Regions from separate parts of the Acidovorax sp. GW821-FHT10E04 genome, predicted to be linked through region 1. Evidence: riboswitches for the same ligand, from Rfam matches in the RefSeq annotation. Region 1 holds a riboswitch; the other holds the start of a gene.
What was found. Region 1 has a riboswitch for glycine ahead of gcvT (glycine cleavage system aminomethyltransferase GcvT). Riboswitches for the same ligand answer to the same signal wherever they lie in the genome.
Positions count from the first base shown of each region.

Region 1 (4,165 bases):
GACGAGAACAACGGCATCGCCCTGCTGGAGCAGCAAGGCATGAAGGTCACCAAGACGGTGGACGGCGCGGCCTTCCGCGAAGCCCTCAAGCCCGCCTATGTGGGCTACGCCAAGGAGTTCGGCGCCGACAACATCAAGAAGATCCAGGACGTTCGTTAACTCTTTTGAGCGACTCACACAGCCCTCCTGGCGTCGTTGTTGCGTCTTGCCGTACTGGTTGTACTCTCTGCGACGCAACGCCTTACCAGGACCGCTTCGCTGGGCTGTGTTGGCCGCTCTTGACCCGCGCCCCGCATCGCCCGGCCCACACAAGGCGCCGGGCGCTTTTGCTTTGACCCTGCACGCCCTTGTCCAATACCGTCCCGTGAAAACCTTCGAACGCTATTTTCTGGCCGCCAACCGCTGGGCATTGATCCTGCTGCTGGCGGCCATGTCCATCATCATCTTCACCAACGTGGTGATGCGCTACGTCACCCATAACTCGCTCGAATGGGCCGAGGAGGTGTCGCGCCACATGATGATCTGGCTGACCTTCCTGGGCGCCGGCCCCGTGCTGCGCTATGGCGGCCACATCGCGGTGGAGAACCTGCAGGATGCCCTGCCCCGCGCGGGCGCCATCGCCCTGCGTGCCGTGGTCGCGGCCTTGCTGTTCGCCTTCTTCGGCTTCATGGTCTGGTACGGCTGGCTGTACATGCAGCGCACCATGTTCCAGATGACGGCCGTGACGCAGATCCCGTTCGCCTACATCTACAGCGCCATGCTGATCGGCGGCGTGCTGCTGATCGTGCACTTTTTGTTCATCGTGCGCGGCTACGTGCTCGACCGCAACTTTGCGGCCGATGAACACTTCGATGCGAATGCGAGTGCCTCCCTATGAGCGCGTCCATCATCCTCATCGTTTCGGCCTGCCTGTTCCTGGCCATGGGCGTGCCCGTGGCGTTTGCGCTGGGCCTGGCCACCGCGGCCACGCTGATCCTGGCCGAGAGCTACCCGCTGATGGTGCTGCTCAAGGAAACCTTCACCGGCATCGACAGCTTTCCACTGATGGCCGTGCCCTTCTTCATCCTCGCGGCCGAACTCATGAGCGGCGGCTCGCTGACCGAGGTGCTGCTGAGGTTTGCCGGGCAGTTCGTGGGCCACAAGCGCGGCGGGCTGGGCTACACCAACGTGGTCTCGCTGACCTTCTTCTCGGGCATCTCGGGCTCGGCGCTGGCCGATGCGGCGGGGCCGGGGTCGATGCTGATCCGCATGATGGACAAGGCCGGCTACGACCGTTCGTACGCGGCGGCTCTCACGGCCTCGACGGCCATCGTCGGGCCCATCATCCCGCCGTCCATCATCATGATCATCTATGCGCTGCAGGATGAAACGGTGTCGGTGGGTGCGCTGTTCGTGGCCGGCCTGTTGCCGGGCCTGCTGATCGCGGTGGCCATGTGCGTCGTGAACTTCCACGTCTCCAAGAAGCGCAACTACAAGGGCGACGGCCGGATGCCGCCGCTGGCCGAGATCCTGCAGACCACCTGGAAGGCGCTGCCCGCCATTTTGCTGCCGGTGGTGATCCTGGGCGGCATGCGCGCCGGCTGGTTCACGCCCACCGAGGCCTCGGTGGTGGCGGTGTTCTATGCGCTGGTGTGCGGCAAGTTCGTCTACCGCACGCTGCAGTGGAAGGCGCTGCCCGACATCCTGGCACGCTCGGCCCTGCTGTCGGCCTCGGTGCTGATCATCATCGGGCTGTCGGCCGCGTTCGCGTGGATCCTGACCATCGAGGGCATTCCGCAGCAGATGGCCGACTGGCTGGTGGGCATGAACCTCTCGCCGTGGATGTTCCTCATCATCGTGAACATCTTCCTGCTGCTGTTCGGCATCTTCATCGAGCCGCTGCCGGGCGTGATGGTGCTGGCGCCCATCCTCGCGCCCGTGGCCGTGAAGCTGGGAATCGACCCCATCCACTTCGCGATGGTGGTGATCTACAACCTCACGCTGGGCATGATCACGCCGCCCGTGGGCGGGCTGCTGTTCGTCACCTGCAACGTCTCGCGCGTACCGATGTCGCAGCTGGTGCGCGAGCTGGTGCCCTTCCTGTGGGCGCATGGCGTGGTGCTGGTGGTGCTGACCTTCATCCCGCAGCTGTCGACCTGGCTGCCGAAGGTGCTCGGGTTCATCAAATAGCGTCTGCGCGGCTTCTTCCAGCGGATATACTGGCGGCCGTCAGGAGAGAGCCCCTTCCCATCAACGAAAGGGGCCGCCGAAGGCGCAGGCAGCAGCCGAACGCTCAGGCAAAAGGACTGGCAACCGCCCGCAGTGATGCGGGCGTTCCCTTGCTGGAGAGAGATGGACCGTGCAGCACGGCACCCATCCACCGAAGGAGCAAGCCGCGCGGCCAGCCAGGGCGCTGCGGTGAATCTCTCAGGTAAAGCGGACAGCAGGGCAAATCCCGCGACCCATGGGGCCGCGGCCACCATTTGCCCCGGAGTCCGCCTTGACCACCCCTACCGCCCCGCTGCTGACCACCCCCCTCAACGCCCTGCACACCGAGCTGGGCGCCCGCATGGTGCCGTTTGCGGGTTACTCCATGCCCGTGCAGTACCCTGCCGGCCTGATGGCCGAGCACCTGCACACGCGCAACGCGGCGGGTTTGTTCGACGTCTCGCACATGGGCCAGCTCAAGCTTGTCGGCCCCGGCGCCGCTGCCGCGTTCGAAACCCTGATGCCCGTCGACGTGATCGACCTGCCCGTGGGCAAGCAGCGCTACGGCCTGCTGCTCACCGACGAAGGCACGGTCATCGACGACCTGATGTTCTTCAATCAGGGCAATGACACCCTGTTCGTCATCGTCAACGGCGCCTGCAAGGTAGGCGACATCGCGCACATCCAGGCACGCATCGGCCAGCGCTGCGACGTCATCCCCATGCCCGACCACGCCCTGCTGGCGCTGCAAGGCCCGCAGGCAGTCACCGCCCTGGCGCGCCTGGCACCCGGCGTCGAAAAGCTGGTATTCATGACGGGTGGCGACTTTTCCATTGCGGGCTGCGACTGCTTCGTGACCCGCAGCGGCTACACCGGGGAGGACGGCTTCGAGATCTCGGTGCCCGCGTCCCAGGCCGAAACCCTGGCGCGCGCGCTGCTGGCCCAGCCCGAGGTCAAGCCCATCGGGCTGGGCGCCCGCAACTCGCTGCGCCTGGAAGCCGGCCTGTGCCTGTACGGCAACGACATCGACACCACGACCACCCCGCCCGAGGCGGCGCTGAACTGGGCCATCCAGAAGGTGCGCCGCACCGGCGGCGCGCGCGCGGGCGGCTTCCCCGGTGCCGACAAGGTGCTGTCGCAGATCGACAACCCCGCCAGCCTGCAGCGCAAGCGCGTGGGCCTGGTCGCGCTGGAACGCGTGCCCGTGCGCGAGCACACCGAACTGCAAGGCCCCGACGGTCAAAAGATCGGCGAAGTGACCAGCGGCCTGCTGGGGCCCACCGTGGACAAGCCGGTGGCCATGGGCTACGTGGCGCCAGCCTTTGCCGCCATCGGCACGCGCGTCAACGCCATCGTGCGCGGCAAGGCCGTGCCCATGGAGGTGGTGTCCATGCCGTTCACGCCCGCGCGCTACCACCGCGGCTGACCCTCTGCAACCGCCCCAGCCCGGCTAAAGTGGCGGCTGGCATCGGCACTTTTTCTGTTTACCCCCCTTTTTTTGGAGCTTCCCCCATGACCATCAAGTATTCCAAGGACCACGAGTGGATCGACATCTCCGACCACGAAGCCGCCACCGTGGGCATCACGCTGCATGCCCAGGACGCCCTGGGCGACGTGGTCTTCGTGGACCTCCCCGAGGTCGGCACGACCTTCACCCAGGGTGACGTGGCCGGCGTGGTCGAGTCCGTGAAGGCCGCGGCCGACGTGTACATGCCTGTCACCGGCGAAGTCGTCGAAGTGAACGAAGCACTGCGCGCCGACCCCTCGCTGGCCAACAGCGATCCCATGGGTGCCGGCTGGTTCTTCAAGGTCCATGTGACGGACATGCTGCAGTTCGATGCGCTCATGGACGAACCCGCCTACGCCGAGTTCGCCAAGAACGCCTGACCCTCCGATGCCCCGCGGCCCGGCGCCTCCCCGCCGGGCCAATGTGTTTCCTTGCACTGTGCCGCCGCCGATGACCTCCCAAGCCCCCCTG
Region 1 is NZ_JBWKMT010000001.1:1,011,089-1,015,253, forward strand. Features, by position in the region: gene AC07OC_RS04590 (TRAP transporter substrate-binding protein) at 1-159, shown strand, start outside; gene AC07OC_RS04595 (TRAP transporter small permease) at 365-877, shown strand; gene AC07OC_RS04600 (TRAP transporter large permease) at 874-2,169, shown strand; glycine riboswitch at 2,200-2,298, shown strand; glycine riboswitch at 2,312-2,433, shown strand; gene gcvT (glycine cleavage system aminomethyltransferase GcvT) at 2,444-3,613, shown strand; gene gcvH (glycine cleavage system protein GcvH) at 3,700-4,074, shown strand; gene gcvP (aminomethyl-transferring glycine dehydrogenase) at 4,145-4,165, shown strand, end outside.

Region 2 (4,165 bases), on a different contig from region 1:
CATGAAGCCGTGCCCCGCCCCCGCCGGGGCCAGGTGTGGGAAGAAGGCCACTGGGAATGGCGTGGCAACCGCTACCAATGGGTGCGCGGCCACTGGGTGCAGGCCCGCGCCGGCCACCAGTATCGCCAGCCGCACTGGGTGGAACGCGAAGGCCGCTGGGAGTTTCAGCGTGGCGGCTGGGACCGTGACGGCGATGGCGTCTCCAACCGCCATGACCGCGACCGGGACGGCGACGGCGTACCGAACCGACGCGACCAGCAGCCCGACAACCCGCGCCGCAACTGACCCCACGCCCGGCGCGCGCGCCGCGCAGGGCGCCGCCGTTCAGCCCAGGTGAAGTTCGGCGCGCCCCAGGCCGGGAAACTCAGCCACCACCACCGTGCCCGGCGCCACCATCACGGTGCCGGTGCAGGACCCGGTGGTCACCCACTGTCCCGCGCGCAGCCCACCCAGGCTGTGCGCGCCGCCATTGGCCAGCCAGGCGAGCAGGCGCAAGGGATCGCCCGCCGGGTTGCCCCAGCCAGCGTGCCGCACGGCCTGCGCGCCATTCACCGACAGCACCACGGGCTGCCGCATCGGCTGCACCGACTGCGCGCTCTCCGCTCCCGACCCCACGATGAGTGCGCCATGGCAGGCCTGGTCGGCCAGCCGGCTCCACTCGCCTTGCTGCGCCCAGGCGGCGTAACGCGTGTCGCAGACCTCGATGGCCGCCCGCACCGACGCCACGGCGGACAGCACCTCGGCCTCGCTGTAGGGCTGCGCACGGGCAGGCAGATCGGCACCCAGTTCGTACACCAGTTCCGCCTCCACACCCAGCACGGCGAAGCCCGCGCAGGACAGGCGCACCGCGCCCCCGCCGGCCATCGCAAACACCGAATCGCGCGCCAGGGCCGCCCGCGCAGGCAGCGCCTGCGGCGACGCCGCGCCCACCTTCCAGCCCGCGATCTCGCCGCGCTCGCGCACCACGGCGTCCTGCACGGCATAGGCCTGGGCAGCGTTCTGGGGACGCAATGCGGCGGGCAGGTCGAGCGGACGGGGCGTGCGCCCCAGGCGGGCCATGGTGAGCACGGCCGCGCTGGTCAGCGGATCAAAGGCGGTATCGGGCATCAAGGCGTCCTGCAGAGAAAGGCGAAGGTTCCGGCGGATTATGGCCAACCCCGTGCCCGCAGCATCAGCAACGATTGCGGTTCATTAGCGCGGACAAAGCGGTTTTTGCGCGATGCGGGCTCCTAGAATGGCCCCCGCAGGAGAGTCAGCGGCCCGCCCGCTTCACCGAAGGCGCAAACTCCCATACACGCTCAGGTCCCGTACTGCACCATTCATCAAAGCCGTCTGGAGAGCCGCTTCGCGCAACGCGAAGCGCACCGAAGGAGCAAACCGCGCGCCATGTGGGCCGCGCGGTGAATCTCTCAGGTACCAAGGACAGGGGGAGCGGCAGCTTGGGCATTCATGCGCCAGCTGCACGCTATTGAATTCATAGCTGCCAGCGCATGTTGTTCTAGCGCCAGAGCCCAGAAAGGCTTTGAAAATCATGCGCGTGATCGTTTTGGGCGCCGGCTTGCTCGGCGTGACTTCGGCTTATTTCCTGCAACAGCGCGGCCACGAGGTGACCGTCATCGACCGCCAGGGTGCGCCCGGCGCCGAGACCAGCTTCGCCAACGGCGGCCAGATCTCGGTGAGCCACGCGGAGCCCTGGGCCAACCCGAGCGCGCCGCTCAAGGTGCTGCAGTGGCTGGGCAAGGAGGATGCTCCACTGCTGTTCCGCCTGCGCGCCGACATGCGGCAGTGGCTCTGGGGCCTGGACTTCTTGCGCAACTGCACGCCGGCGCGCACGCGCCACAACATCGAGCAGATCGTGCGCCTGGGCACCTACAGCCGCGACACGCTGCAGCAGTTGCGTGCGGCCACCGGCATCCAGTACGACCAGCGCACACAAGGCATCCTGCACTTCTATACCAACCAAAAGGAATTCGACGGCGCTCTGGGCCCGGCCGAACAGATGCGCGCGCTGGGCTGCGAGCGCCAGGTGATCAGCGCCGACGAGGCCGTGCGCATCGAGCCTGCCCTGGCCCATATCCGCCAGCAGCTGGCCGGAGCCACCTACACGGCCGAAGACGAATCCGGCGACGCCAACCAGTTCACACGCGAGCTGGCCAAGCTGTGTGAAGAGGCGGGCGTGCAGTTCCGCATGGGCCACCACATCACCGCGCTGCGCGAGGCAGGTGGCCGCATCGACCACGTGGAAGTGACCAATGCCGAAGGCCGCTTCGAGCGCGTGCGCGGCGATGCGTTTGTGCTGGCCATGGGCTCGTTCAGCCCACTGCTCGCGCAGCCGCTGGGCATCCAGCTGCCTATCTACCCGGCCAAGGGCTATTCGGTGACCATGCCGGTCAAGGATGCGGGCAAGGCGCACCAGGTGAGCCTCACGGACGACGAGTTCAAGCTCGTGTTCTCGCGCTACACCAGCGAACGGGGTGGCGACCGCCTGCGCATCGCCGGCACGGCCGAATTGAACGGCTACGACCGCCACCTGAACCAGGTGCGCTGCGACGCCATCGTGCGCCGCGTGGAGCAGCTGTTCCCCGGCGCGGGCGATGCCAGCCAGGCCCAGTTCTGGACCGGCCTGCGCCCCGCCACACCCAGCAACGTGCCGCTGATCGGCGCCACCAAGGTGGCCAACCTCTTCCTCAACACGGGCCACGGCACGCTGGGCTGGACCCACGCCTGCGGCTCGGGCAAGGCCCTGGCCGACATCGTGAGCGGCCGGGTGCCCGAGGTGGACTTTGCATTCCAGGGTCTGCAGGGGTGCGCTCCCGACAAGGCGCTGGTGCCATCGCGCACCACGGCCTGAACGGGAGCACAGCGGGGTTGCAGCACCGCCGCGCAGGCGGCGCTGCCACCACGGGCCAGCGCCCGGCCTACCTGGCAGCGCCCGTGGCGTGCGCCACGAACTGCGCCACGGCCTGCATGTCCTTCTCGCTCATGCGTTCGGCATACGAAGGCATCACGCCGATGCCCGCCTTGAGCGCGCGCAGCACGCGGCCCGCATCGGGCTTGAGCTCATCCAGCACCGGGCCCACCTGCCCCTCGGCACCGGCGGCCTGCAGCGTGTGGCACACGGCGCAAGCAGGCTGGATCTTGATGAACAGCTCCTTGCCCCGCGCCAGCTCGGCGGCATCCGCCGCCCAGCCGGCACCCGTCCACAGCAGCAGCACGCTCGACATGGCCGCGAGCGCAGGCACGCGCAAATGCTGGAAACCGATGCGCCCCAGCACCAGTGCCACCGCGGATCTGGCACGGCCAGTCCGGGGGGCGCGCTCCCCTCCAGGGGGGAAGGCGCGCAGCGTCTCAGGGGGGCGCCCGGTCACGCTGCGGTCACCGTGACCGCATGGTCGCGCCAGCTCGCGTTGTTGTAGCCGCCCAGGTTTTCCTCGCGCTGCTCGGCCTGCACATTGCCTGCGGCATCGGTGGCGCGGCTGGCCAGCACGTGCGTGCCCGCCGCCAGCGTGACCGGCAGCACGAACTGGCGCCACGCGAACTTGCCCAGATCGGGGCCGATGAGCCGCGCGGCCTGCCAGGTCTTGCCGCCGTCCACCGAGACCTCCACGCCCTTGATGGCCTGCGTGCCGCCAAAGGCCACGCCATGCACCTGCACCTGGCCGGCCTTGAGGGGGCCCTTCTCGGGCAGGGGGCCATTGATCCAGGACTTGACGCCCATCTCCCACACCGACGGCTGGTCGGGGCTGGCCTTGGAGCCGGGGGGCGACATGCGGTAGCCGTGCGACATGATGCGCGCCTGCGACTGTGCGCCGGTGAAGGCCACGCGCTTGACGTACTTGATGTTGTTCACGCCCTGGTAGCCCGGCACCACCAGCCGCAGCGGGCCGCCGTGCGCCAGCGAGATGGGCTCGCCATTCATTTCCCAGGCCAGCAGCGCGTCCTCGGTGGCCTTGATGGGCACGGAGCGCTCCACCAGCACGGACAGCGGGTCCACGCCCTCGGGCAGCTTCTCACCCCCCGTGCCCGTGAGGTAGGCCGCGCCATCGGCGAGCCCGCCCAGCGCCGCCACCACATTGCGCAGCGGCACGCCGCTCCACACGACGCACCCCGCCGCGCCCACGGCCCAGGGCGTGCCGCTGGGCTTGCTGGGGAAGAAGCCACGCCC
Region 2 is NZ_JBWKMT010000008.1:161,045-165,209, reverse strand. Features, by position in the region: gene AC07OC_RS23435 (thrombospondin type 3 repeat-containing protein) at 1-285, shown strand, start outside; gene AC07OC_RS23430 (2-keto-4-pentenoate hydratase) at 325-1,107, opposite strand; glycine riboswitch at 1,323-1,436, shown strand; gene AC07OC_RS23425 (D-amino acid dehydrogenase) at 1,532-2,851, shown strand; gene sorU (SorU family sulfite dehydrogenase c-type cytochrome subunit) at 2,919-3,224, opposite strand; gene sorT (SorT family sulfite dehydrogenase catalytic subunit) at 3,365-4,165, opposite strand, start outside.
Region 2: another riboswitch for glycine. It lies ahead of AC07OC_RS23425 (D-amino acid dehydrogenase); the one in region 1 lies ahead of gcvT (glycine cleavage system aminomethyltransferase GcvT).